4 regions of the Streptomyces sp. NPDC051214 genome follow, and region 4 is predicted to be linked to each of the others. Evidence: riboswitches for the same ligand, from Rfam matches in the RefSeq annotation. Region 4 holds a riboswitch; each other region holds the start of a gene.
What was found. Region 4 has a riboswitch for thiamine pyrophosphate ahead of thiC (phosphomethylpyrimidine synthase ThiC). Riboswitches for the same ligand answer to the same signal wherever they lie in the genome.
Positions count from the first base shown of each region.

Region 1: another riboswitch for thiamine pyrophosphate. It lies ahead of thiM (hydroxyethylthiazole kinase); the one in region 4 lies ahead of thiC (phosphomethylpyrimidine synthase ThiC).
Region 2: another riboswitch for thiamine pyrophosphate. It lies ahead of thiO (glycine oxidase ThiO); the one in region 4 lies ahead of thiC (phosphomethylpyrimidine synthase ThiC).
Region 3: another riboswitch for thiamine pyrophosphate. It lies ahead of AB0M70_RS28585 (thiamine ABC transporter substrate-binding protein); the one in region 4 lies ahead of thiC (phosphomethylpyrimidine synthase ThiC).

Region 1 is NZ_JBFBAT010000012.1:59,710-62,815, reverse strand. Features, by position in the region: gene AB0M70_RS29295 (MFS transporter) at 1-723, opposite strand, end outside; TPP riboswitch at 1,242-1,367, shown strand; gene thiM (hydroxyethylthiazole kinase) at 1,415-2,194, shown strand; gene thiE (thiamine phosphate synthase) at 2,429-3,067, shown strand; gene thiD (bifunctional hydroxymethylpyrimidine kinase/phosphomethylpyrimidine kinase) at 3,064-3,106, shown strand, end outside.
Region 2 is NZ_JBFBAT010000009.1:209,223-212,328, reverse strand. Features, by position in the region: gene AB0M70_RS24615 (thiazole synthase) at 1-359, opposite strand, end outside; gene thiS (sulfur carrier protein ThiS) at 366-593, opposite strand; gene thiO (glycine oxidase ThiO) at 590-1,786, opposite strand; TPP riboswitch at 1,784-1,896, opposite strand; gene AB0M70_RS24600 (FAD-dependent oxidoreductase) at 2,081-3,106, shown strand, end outside.
Region 3 is NZ_JBFBAT010000011.1:215,221-218,326, forward strand. Features, by position in the region: gene rlmN (23S rRNA (adenine(2503)-C(2))-methyltransferase RlmN) at 1-1,024, shown strand, start outside; TPP riboswitch at 1,074-1,191, shown strand; gene AB0M70_RS28585 (thiamine ABC transporter substrate-binding protein) at 1,264-2,358, shown strand; gene AB0M70_RS28590 (iron ABC transporter permease) at 2,334-3,106, shown strand, end outside.
Region 4 is NZ_JBFBAT010000017.1:84,848-87,953, reverse strand. Features, by position in the region: gene AB0M70_RS35495 (YibE/F family protein) at 1-953, opposite strand, end outside; TPP riboswitch at 1,025-1,178, shown strand; gene thiC (phosphomethylpyrimidine synthase ThiC) at 1,171-2,952, shown strand; gene AB0M70_RS35485 (hypothetical protein) at 3,032-3,106, opposite strand, start outside.

The DNA of each region.
Region 1 (3,106 bases), on a different contig from region 4:
CAACGGCCGCGGCGCACGGCGCTGATGCACGGTCCAACCGGTCAGGATCAGCAGCGCCGCCCCCGCCAGGCCCAGCGTCCGCCCACTGCCCCAGCCCCACTCCCCCGCCTTGGACAGCGCCAGCAACAAGAGCACAAGACCCGTACTCAGCCCGAACGCCCCCGGCAGGTCGAAACGCCCCGGCGACCGGACCGGCTCCTCCCGCAGCAGCCGCCAGGCCAGGGCGAGCACTCCCGTCGTGAGCACGGTCACGGCCCAGAACATCGCATGCCAGTCCGCGTACTGCACCAGCAGCGCGGCCAGCGGCAGCCCGAGCGCCGCACCGATGCCCACCGTCGAACTCATCAGCGCCACCGCCGAACCCGTCCGCTGCGGCGGCAGCACATCCCGCAGGAAACTGATCGCCAGCGGCACCACCGCCGCACCCACACCCTGCAGCGCCCGCCCCGCCAGCAGCCACGGAAGCGTGGAGGCGAACGCACACACCAGCGATCCGGCGGCGAGCGCCCCCAGTGCGAGCAGCAGCATCCGCCGCTTGCCGTACATGTCCCCGGCCCGCCCCAGCAGCGGCGTGGCGACCGCACCGGTCAGCAGCGTGATCGTGACCACCCACCCGACATCGACCGGGGCCGCACCGGTCAGCCGGGGCAGCTGCGGCAGCAGCGGCACGACCGCGGTCTGCACCAGCGTGGTGACGATGCCACCGGCCGCCAGCACGGCCATGACCGCCCGGTCCGCGGCCGGAGCCGTCGACGGATGCGATTCAGCGGGCACAGCAGGACCCCCTCGGAGGTGAATGGCGTTCACCAATGTAGGTGAACGCCATTCACCTCGCAAGAGGTGTGGGCCGACCGGCCCGCAGCCTGCACCCCGACGCGAATCACCCCGTATCCATCCGGCACCTCTCGATGGTCGGTCATGGCCGTGAACTGCACGCCACCGCGCAGAAGATGAGCAAGTGTCAGCCACGCCCCTGGGCCCGACGACCGATGAGCAGCGACGTGATGCGCTTTGAAGGCGGCCGCGGCGGCGGCCGCGGTGGTGGTAGACACCGACCACGCCCCCCCGGCACCACCCCGACCACCGGACCGGCAGGCCCGACCACGCAGGTCAGCGCGGTTGCATCGGCACTAGCCCCTATTGGCCAGATAAATCCCCAGTTGAATTCCTCTGACTGACCTGTGTCGCGCCCTGAGGTGTCCCGAGGGTGAACTCACGTTCCCAAGGGAGGTACATTGCCTAGTGACCACCGCGGGAGCTCGGGAGTAGCCGGGCTGAGAGGGCGGACGGGACTTGATCCCCTTTCCGCCGACCGCATGAACCTGGACCGGGTAATGCCGGCGTAGGAAGAGTGTTGACGATGGATGCTGCCTCCGTACCTGCCCAAGACGGCCCTGCCGTCTCCCGTGCTGCCGTGGCGGACGTGATCACGTCCGTGCGGGCCTCCGCACCTCTTGTCCACTGCCTGACCAACGTCGTGGTGTCGCAGTTCACCGCGAACGTGCTGCTCGCGGCGGGAGCCGCCCCCGCGATGGTGCACAGCGCGGAGGAGGCCGGAGCACTGGCACGTGTGGCCGGGGGTGTCCTGGTCAACCTGGGGACGGTGACGTCCGTGACGGCGCAGGCCATGCGCGTCGCGGTCAAGGAAGCGGCCGCGGCCGGGCGCCCGTGGGTGCTCGACCCGGTGGCAGTCGGTCCGCTGCCCTGGCGCACCGAGCTCGCCCACGAACTCCTGGAGAGCGCACCTCCAGCGGTGATTCGCGGCAATCCTTCCGAGATCCTGGCACTGGACGGCGGCGGCACGGGCGGGCGCGGCGTGGACAGCACGGACGCCCCCGTGGCAGCGCTGGCCGCGGCCGGCGCGCTGGCCCGGCGCTACGGCTGCACGGTCGCCGTGAGCGGTCCGGAGGACGTCCTCACCGACGGGACGCGCGTGGTGCGGGTGGCCAATGGGGACCCGCTGCTGCCCCTGGTGACGGGGACCGGCTGCTCACTGGGCGCCTTGGTGGCCGCCTGCACAGCCGTCACCGACGACGCGCTGCTGGCCGCCACCGCCGCGACGGGCCTGCTCACCGTGGCCGGGGAAATCGCCGCCAGCCGCTCGGCGGGACCCGGCACGTTCGCGGTCGCACTGATCGACGCGCTGTACGAGCTCAGCCCGGATCAGCTCGCCGAGGCTCTCAACCTGCGTTGAGGTTGCGGGTGTTGCGGGCTTCCGCGGTGAGCGGTCGGCCTGGCCGCCAGCCGCTGGACAGCGCCCGCCCGACCTGAGGGCGATCCCCGGCACCAAGTCGGCCAGCCCTCGCCGACACGGACCCCACCGTCGTCAGCATCCCAACGTTTCTGCACGTCAGAACCCTCCTCTTCCCTGCACCTCCCGATGCGTTTCCCACGGCCTTCCCGGCCGGGAGACCCCAAGGAGCAACCCATGCGACCCCCACTTGACCTGTCCCTCTACCTCGTCACCGACACCCGGCTCTGCCGTGACCGTGGTGTTGCGGCCACCGTGGCAGCCGCCGTCAGGGGTGGGGTCACTGCTGTGCAGTTGCGCGATCCGGATGCGGATGCCCGCACGCTGTTCGCGCTCGGCCGGGCGATCCAGGCCGAACTCGTCGGCACCGGCGTCCCGTTGATCGTCAATGATCGCCTGGATGTCGCGGTCTGGTTGGCCGCGGACGGCGTCCACCTGGGGCAGCGGGACGTCTCCCCCACCATCGCCCGGCGACAGCTCGGTCCCCATGCCTACGTCGGCCTGTCCGTCAGCCGTCCCGAGCAGCTGGCGCACGTACCGGATGCCGTCGACCACCTCGGTGTCGGTCCGGTCTTCGAGCAGTCCACCAAGCCGGACGCCGATACACCGCTGGGTCTGGACGGTCTGGCCCGGATCGTCCGCCAGAGCCCGCTGCCGTGCGTGGCCATCGGCGGGATCGGCGTATCCGAGGCCGCCGCGATCAGGGCAAGTGGGGCGGCCGGGATCGCTGTCGTCAGCGCCGTCTGCGGACAGCCCGACCCGGAAACCGCAGCCCGTTCCCTCATCCGCATCCTGCGACCGGAGGTCCCCGCATGACCAGCCCGCCCATCGCTCTCACCATCGCCGCCAGCGACC
Region 2 (3,106 bases), on a different contig from region 4:
TCGGCGGCGTCGATGAGCTCGATCGGGTCGGGCAGCAGGGTGCGCTCGTCCGCGATGACCTCCAGCTTGACCAGGTCGGTGCCGAGCGCCTCCCGCGCGAGGCGGGCGGTCAGGACGGCCTCGCCCGCGGTGAAACAGCCCGCCGTGTTCGGCAGGACGCGGATGCCGAGCCGGTCGAGGACGGAGAGCACCGAGCCCTGCACCCCGGGGTCGAGGCGGCGCATCGCCACCGTCGTCAGCTCCGTGCCGGAGGCGACGAGGGAGCGTTCCAGGACGTCCAGGCTCGGCGCACCGCCCGTACCCATGATCAGGCGGGAGGAAAGGGTGAGCCCGCCGATGACGAAGGGGTCGTCTGCCATGTCGGTTCAGCCTCCTTGGACGGCGGTGAGGACCTCGACGCGGTCCCCGTCGGCGAGCGGGGTGGTGGACCACCGCGCGCGCGGGACGACGGTTTCGTTGAGCGCGGCGGCGACCCCGGACGGGGCCGCGGTCAGGGTGGCGACGAGGGCTTCGAGCGTGGTGCCCGCGGCCACGTCGCGTGCTTCTCCGTTCACGGAGACGGCGGTGACGGCTGTGTCGGACGGGAGAGTCATGCGGGCTGCTCCAGGAAGCGCTGCGTGTGGGGGTCGCGGACGAAACGCAGGGGGGTGAACCCCCGTGCCTCGTCCGGCAGTTCCCCGGTGGTCAGGGAGTGCGCGAGCACGTCGCCGGTGACGGGCGTCAGGAGGACGCCGTTGCGGTAGTGCCCGGTGGCCAGCTGCAGGCCGGGGAGCGCGGTCGGGCCGAGCAGCGGCGCGTTGTCGGGGGAGCCGGGGCGCAGGCCCGCGCGGGTCTCCGTCAGCGGCAGCTCCGTGATGCCGGGCACGAGCTCGTGGGCGTCCCGAAGCAGCTCGTACACGCCGCCGGCTGTGACCGTCGTGTCCCAGCCGAGCTCCTCGCTGGTCGCGCCGACGACGAGCTCGCCGTTCTCGCGCGGCACCAGGTAGACGTGGCTGCCGCGCACCACGGCGCGCACGGTGCGGCTCAGGAACGGCGCGAGACGCTGCGGCACCGTGAGCCGCAGCACCTGGCCCTTCACGGGGCGCACGGGCGGCAGGACGCCCTCCGGGACCCCGGCGAGGCGCCCGCTGAGGCTGCCCGCGGCGAGCACGGTCTGGCCGGCCTCCAGGGCGGTGCCGTCGGCGAGGACGACTCCGGTGGCCCGGTCACCCGTCACCGAGAGGCGCTCCGCCCACGCGTGGTGGAAGACCACGCCGGCCCGCTCACAGGCCACCAGGAGCGCCGCGGCGAGCCTGCGCGGGTCGACCTGGTGATCGCCGTCGACCCGGAGGCCGCCCCGGACGCCCGGCGCGAGCATCGGTTCGAGGCGGCGGCACTCGCGGCCGCTCAGCCACTCCGAGGCGAGCCCCGACTGCTGCTGCAGGGTGTGCAGCTCCCGCAGGTGGGCCCGGTCGTCGGAGTCAAGGGCGACGGCGAGCGTGCCGCACGCGCGGTAGCCGAGATCACGGCCGCTCGCCTCCGCCAGCTCCGCCGCGAAGTCGGGATAGCGCCGCGCGGAGGCCAGATTCAGGCCGAGCAGCGTCTGCTCCCCGTAGTGCAGCTCGGTGACGGCGGCCAGCATGCCCGCGGCGACCTGCGCCGCGCCGCCGCCGGGCTCGGGGTCCACGACCGCGACGGTCAGGCCGCGCTGCGCCGCCCGCCAAGCCGTGACCAGGCCGATGATGCCGCCCCCGACGACCAGGACGTCGGTCGTGTGCGTCGTACGGGGTGGTGTTCGTGGATGCATGGGTGTCCAGCCCCTCCCTTCGCCGGCATGACCCGGATCAGGTTCGTACGGTCGGAGGCCGTCCAGCCTCCCTCTCAGCCCGGTACGTCCGGGCTCCCGCGAGTGCTCTGCACGGCAACCCTAGCCCTTGGTGCCCCGGGCCAGGTAGGGCAGCTCCGCGGTCACGGGCAGTGACGGTGTGTCAGAGATCTCGCCGTCGCGCCCTGAGGCACGCCTCGTCCGCCGTCCTAGAGTGATCGGGTGAGTGAGCATCGGAGGCAGGAAGAGCGCCGGGTCGTCGTCGTGGGCGCGGGGATGGCCGGGGTGCAGACCGCCGTGGCCCTGCGCGAGCAGGGGTTCGCCGGCGCGGTCACCCTGATCGGCGCGGAGCCCCACCAGCCGTACGACAGACCGCCGTTGTCCAAGGCCGTGCTCCTCGGCAAGGCGGAGGGCTCCGCCTTCGACGTCGACTTCGAGGCGCTCGGCATCGAGCTGAGCCTGGGCCACGAGGTCACGGGGGTCCGCCCGGCCGACCACGAACTGGACACCGCGTCGGGGCCGGTGCCGTATGACGCACTGGTCATCGCCACCGGGGCCGAACCGATCACGCTCCCAGGGGTCTCCGGAGTCCGCGGCGTCCATCTGCTGCGCACGCTCGACGACGCCGAGCGGCTGCGCCCCGTGCTCGCCGAGCAGCACCGCATCGTGGTCGTCGGCGCGGGCTGGATCGGCGCCGAGTTCGCGACCGCGGCACGCGAGGCGGGCTGCCCGGTCACCGTCGTCGAGGCCGCGGAGCGTCCGCTCGCCGGGGCGCTGCCCGCGGAGGTCGCCGCCCCGATGACGGCCTGGTACGCCGACTCCGGAGCCGAACTGCGCACCCACGCGCGCGTGGACCGCGTCGAGCCCGGCAGCGTCCACCTGGCCGACGGCACCCGGCTGCCCGCGGACGCGGTCGTCGTCGGCATCGGCGCACGCCCCGCCACGGGATGGCTCGCGGACTCCGGCATCACCCTGGGCGCCCACCGGGAGATCCTCGCCGACGACCACCTGAGGACGTCGGAACCCGATGTGTACGCGGTCGGCGACTGCTCCTCCTTCCCCTCGGGGCGGTACGGCGAGCGTCTTCTCGTCCACCACTGGGACAACGCGCTCCAGGGCCCCCGCACGGTGGCGGCGAACATCATCGGCGAGACCCCTTCGGCGTACGACCCCGTCCCGTACTTCTGGTCGGAGCAGTTCGGCCGCTTCGTCCAGTACGCGGGCCATCACGCGTCCGCCGACGAGCTGGTGTGGCGCGGCGACCCTTCGGGCGCGGCCTGGAGCGTGTGCTGGCTGCGGCAG
Region 3 (3,106 bases), on a different contig from region 4:
CGAGCGCAAGGAAGCCGTTGCCGCTGTCGGCGAGAAACCGTTTCGCGCCAAGCAGCTCTCGCAGCACTACTTCGCGCGGTACGCGCACGACCCGGAGCAGTGGACCGACATTCCCGCCGGTTCGCGCACGAAGCTCCAAGAGGCGCTGCTTCCCGAGCTGATGTCCGTGGTGCGGCACATCAGCTGCGACGACGACACCACCCGCAAGACGCTGTGGCGGCTGTTCGACGGCACGCTCGTCGAGTCCGTGCTCATGCGCTACCCGGACCGCGTGACGATGTGCATCTCGTCGCAGGCCGGGTGCGGGATGAACTGTCCGTTCTGCGCCACGGGGCAGGCCGGGCTCGACCGGAACCTGTCCACCGCCGAGATCGTGCATCAGATCGTCGACGGGATGCGTGCGCTGCGGGACGGGGAGATCCCGGGTGGGCCCGCGCGGCTCTCCAACATCGTTTTTATGGGCATGGGTGAGCCTCTCGCCAACTACAACCGCGTCACCGGGGCCATTCGCAGGCTCACCGACCCCGAGCCGGACGGCGTCGGCCTTTCGCAGCGTGGCATCACCGTGTCGACCGTGGGGCTCGTGCCCGCCATCCACCGGTTCGCCGACGAGGGCTTCAAGTGCCGGCTCGCCATCTCGCTGCACGCGCCCGACGACGAGCTCCGCGACACCCTCGTACCCGTCAACACGCGGTGGAACGTGCGCGAGGTGCTCGAGGCGGGCTGGGAGTACGCCGCCAAGTCCGGGCGCCGCCTCTCCATCGAGTACGCGCTGATCCGGGACATCAACGACCACGCCTGGCGCGGTGACCGGCTCGGGCGGCTGCTCAAGAACAAGCCCGTCCACGTGAACCTGATCCCGCTGAACCCGACGCCGGGCTCGAAGTGGACGGCATCGCGGCCGGAGGACGAGAAGGCCTTCGTGAACGCCATCGCCGCTCATGGGGTACCTGTCACGGTTCGTGACACCCGTGGCCAGGAGATCGACGGGGCGTGCGGTCAGCTCGCCGCTTCCGAGCGTTAGTCTGGCCGGAACACAACTGAACGCAACTTCATAGCCGGAACACATCTTCATATTCCGACAGGGGAGCGCCACAGCGCTGAGAGTGCGGCAGCCAAGGACAGGTTGGCCGCAGACCCTCTGAACCTTGCCCGGGTCATTCCGGGTAGGAAGTTCGGACACCACTCAAGCTGTTGCGCCCTGCCCGCGGACCCTCCGGTCCGCGGGCAGGGCCGCGTCTCTTCCTGGTCACTCCAGGAGGAATGAACTCAGTGAGCACCACCAAGAAGGTCACGGTCACCGCGGTCGCGGCGGCCATCGGACTTGTCGCGCTCTCCGCGTGCGGCTCGTCCGACAGCGGCGACAAGGCCGCCGACTCCAAGCGCGTCACGCTGGTCAGCCATGACTCCTTCAGTGTCTCCAAGGACGTGCTGAAGGCGTTCGAGAAGAGCTCCGGCTACAAGGTCGACGTCCTCAAGGACGGGGACGCGGGCGCCGCCGTGAACAAGGCGATCCTGACGAAGGACAACCCGCAGGGAGACGTCTTCTTCGGCGTCGACAACACCCTGCTCTCACGCGCGCTCGACAACGGCCTCTTCCAGTCGTACGAGGCCAAGGGCTCGGAGAAGGTCGAGTCGGAGTTCCGGGTCGACGGGGACAAGCACCGGGTCACGCCCGTCGACAGCGGCGACATCTGCGTCAACTACGACAAGAAGTACTTCGCCGACAAGAAGCTGGCGCCGCCGAAGTCCCTCGGGGATCTGACCAAGCCCGCCTACAAGAATCTGCTGGTGACGGAGAACGCCGCCACCTCTTCTCCCGGTCTCGGTTTCCTGCTCGGCTCGGCCGCCGAGTACGGGGACGGGGGCTGGCAGGGCTACTGGAAGAAGCTCAAGGCCAACGGCGTCAAGGTCGTCGACGGCTGGGAGCAGGCCTACGACGAGGAGTTCTCCGGGTCCGCCGGCGGCAAGAAGGCCAAGGGCGACCGGCCGCTCGTCGTCTCGTACGCCTCCTCGCCGCCCGTCGAGGTGCTCTACGCCAAGCCGCAGCCCAAGGAGGCGCCGACCGGCGTCGCGAAGGGCACCTGCTTCCGGCAGGTCGAGTACGCGGGTCTGCTCGCCAACGCCAAGAACGAGAAGGGCGGCAAGGCGCTCCTCGACTTCCTGATCGGCGAGAAGTTCCAGGGCGACATGCCGCTGAACATGTTCGTGAACCCGGTGCGGGAGAACGTCGAGCTGCCCGAGCTGTTCGTCAAGCACGGGGTGAAGATCGACGACCCGCAGACCATGGATCCGAAGAAGATCGCCGACAACCGTGAGCAGTGGGTCAAGTCGTGGACCTCGCTCGTACTGAAGTAAAGAAGTCACGCCAGTCCCGTACGGGGCTGGCGCGAGGGAGTGCGGCGCGGCTCGGCCTGATGGCCGTGCCCGTCGCCTTCTTCGCGGTCTTCTTCGCCTATCCGGTCGCCGCGATCGTCGCGCGCGGCCTGAAGGTGGGCGGGCAGTGGCAGTTCGGGCGGATCGCCGACGTCATCGGGCAGTCCGACGTGCGGCACGTGCTGTGGTTCACCACCTGGCAGGCGCTCGCCTCGACCGCGCTCACGCTGCTGATCGCGCTCCCCGGCGCGTATGTGTTCGCGCGCTTCGAGTTCAGGGGCAAGCAGGTGCTGCGGGCGGCCGTCACGGTGCCGTTCGTGCTGCCGACGGTCGTCGTCGGGACGGCGTTCCTCGCGCTGCTCGGCAGGGGCGGGCTGCTCGACGAGATGTGGGGCGTACGGCTCGACACGACCGTGTGGGCCATTCTGCTCGCGCACGTCTTCTTCAACTACGCCGTCGTCGTACGGACGGTCGGCGGGCTCTGGTCGCAGCTCGACCCGCGTCAGGAGGAGGCCGCGCGGATGCTCGGCGCCTCGCGGTGGACCGCCTGGCGGACGGTGACGCTGCCCGCGCTCGGGCCCGCGGTCGCCGCGGCCTCTCTCATGGTCTTTCTGTTCACGTTCACCTCCTTCGGCGTCGTACAGATCCTCGGCGGGCCCGCGTACTCGACGCTCGAGGTCGAGATCTACCGACAGACCGCCCAGCTGCTCGACCTGTCGACGGCCGCCGT
Region 4 (3,106 bases):
TCGTCGAGTACGCCGAGGGAGCCGATGATGACGCCGGCGAGCAGCAGGCCGCTCATGTCGATGGACGGGTACAGACCGTGGATCAGGCCGGTGTTGTCGTCCGTGTTGCCGGTCAGTGAGGCCCAGCCGATGAAGAGCGAGCCGAGCAGCCCGATCAGGAGCAGAGAGATCAGCGTGCCGAGGACGGCGACCGACGTACGGGCCGTCAGGCCATGGCACAGATAGAGCGCGATCAGCATGATGGCGCTGGCCCCGATCACCGCCACGACCAGCGGGTTCGAGCCCTGCAGGATCGCGGGCAGGATGAAGAACGTCAGGACCAGGAAGCTCAACGCCAGCGCGACCAGGGCCATGACACCGCGCAGCCGTCCCACCGCCACGACGACGAGCGCGAAGATCCCGGCGAGCAGCGCCATGGGGAACTTCCGGTTCACGTCGGTGACCGAGTACTGCAACGCCTCGGGGGCCGTGGGCTCGTAGGCGACCACCACCTGCTGGCCCTCGCGCAACTGCCGTGGTGAGTCCGGCTGGACGATCTCGGTGAAGGTGCGGCCCTTGTCCTTGCCGCTGGTCACCTCGATCGTCGCCTTCTTGCAGACGCCCTTCGCGCGGGACTCCGCGGACTGCCCCTCGGCGGTGGAGGTGTCGCCGTTGGGAGGGGTCTGCGAGGCGTTCACGTCCTTGCAGGGCAGCTCCTGCACCTTCGTCACGTCGGCCGACTGCGTCTGCCGGTCGAAGCCGACTCCGGTGCGCTCATGGCCCGGCGCGCCACCGGGCCACAGCACCACGAGGCCCACGAGCACTGCCGTGGCGAAAGGAATCAGCACGGCGGCGATGACCTTGCGCAGATGCTTCGAAACCGGCGCGGCCGGACCATGGCTGTGGGAGTGCCCGTGCGGGTCCGGGGGACGGTTCGGGACGGGCGGCTGGGACGGCGGCTGTGTGGTGGTCACTGCCCGATCATCGCAAGAACGGACGGGGCCCTCTGTTCAGCGCGCCCGACATGACGCTAGCGTGGAGCCACCTTTGCAATCGCGGGAGCTCGGAGCACCGGGCTGAGAGGGCGCTGACCCCCGTACGAATCGGCACAGGAAGTGCACGAAGTACGGGATTCGCTGCGTCGACCGCCGAACCTGTTACCGGGTAATGCCGGCGTAGGGAGTAGGTCTCATGACCACATCGGACGCACGCACGCCTGCCTCGACGCAGAACCAGGGCGACGAGGCCGGGAAGTCCATCGGCTGGCACAAGGCGTATGTCGAGGGCTCGCGCCCCGATCTGCGGGTGCCGGTCCGCCAGGTGCACCTCACCAACGGCAAGGCCGTGACCCTGTACGACACTTCGGGGCCGTACACCGACGAATCCGTCGACACCGACGTCCGCAGGGGCCTCGCGCCCCTCCGGGAGAACTGGATCATCGCCCGCGGCGACACCGAGGAGTACACCGGCCGCCCGCCCCGTCCCGAGGACGACGGCATCAAGCACACCTCGCCCCGCGGCGGCCTGAAGAACCTCGACGCGGTCTTCCCGGGCCGCCCGCGCCAGCCGCGCAGGGGGCGCGCGGGGCAGGCGGTGACGCAGCTCGCGTACGCCCGCCGTGGCGAGATCACGCCCGAGATGGAGTTCATCGGGATCCGCGAGAACCTCGATCCCGAGGTCGTGCGCGCGGAGGTCGCCGCGGGCCGCGCGGTGATCCCCGCCAACGTCAACCACCCGGAGATCGAGCCGATGATCATCGGCAAGAAGTTCCTGGTGAAGGTGAACGCCAACATCGGCAACTCCGCGGTCACCTCCTCCATCGAGGAGGAGGTGGACAAGATGACGTGGGCGACCAAGTGGGGCGCCGACACGGTCATGGACCTTTCCACCGGGCGCAACATCCACACCACCCGCGAATGGGTCCTGCGCAACTCCCCCGTGCCCATCGGCACCGTGCCGCTCTACCAGGCCCTGGAGAAGGTCGACGGCCAGGCCGAGGCGCTGACCTGGGAGATCTACAAGGACACGGTCATCGAGCAGGCCGAGCAGGGCGTGGACTACATGACGGTGCACGCGGGCGTGCGCCTCCCGTACGTCCCGCTGACCGCCAACCGCAAGACCGGCATCGTCTCGCGCGGCGGCTCGATCATGGCGGCCTGGTGCCTCGCGCACCACAAGGAGAGCTTCCTCTACGAGAACTTCGAGGAGCTCTGCGAGATCCTCGCCTCGTACGACGTGACGTACTCCCTCGGCGACGGGCTGCGGCCCGGTTCGATCGCGGACGCCAACGACGAGGCGCAGTTCGCCGAGTTGCGCACCCTCGGGGAACTCAACACGATCGCCAAGCGTCATCACGTACAGACCATGATCGAGGGCCCGGGACACGTCCCGATGCACAAGATCAAGGAGAACATCGACCTTCAGCAGGAGATCTGCGAGGAGGCGCCGTTCTACACGCTCGGCCCGCTGACCACCGACATCGCGCCCGCGTACGACCACATCACCTCCGGCATCGGCGCCGCGATGATCGGCTGGTGGGGCACGGCGATGCTCTGCTACGTCACGCCCAAGGAGCACCTGGGCCTGCCCAACCGGGACGACGTGAAGACCGGCGTCATCACGTACAAGATCGCGGCCCACGCGGCAGACCTCGCCAAGGGGCACCCTGGCGCGCAGGACTGGGACGACGCGCTCTCGGACGCCCGCTTCGAGTTCCGCTGGGAGGACCAGTTCAACCTGGCCCTCGACCCGGTCACGGCAAGGGAGTTCCACGACGAGACACTGCCGGCGGAGCCCGCGAAGACGGCCCACTTCTGCTCGATGTGCGGGCCGAAGTTCTGCAGCATGAAGATCTCGCATGACATCCGGCGTGAGCACGGCGGCACGCAGGACGAGATCGCGGCGGGCATGGACCAGAAGTCCAAGGAGTTCGCGGCAGCAGGAAACCGCGTCTACCTGCCCATCGCCGACTGAGGCAGGGTGCGCGTCGCGCTTCGGGCGGGCATCGCGCCCGCCCGAAGCAGCGTCGCGTCCTACTCCGGCTTGTCGCGTCCTACTCCGGCTTGTGGTCGGGGCCGCCGAAGTCCGGGCTCGAGAAGTCCGGGCTGGAGAAGCTCGGGCGCGGTCC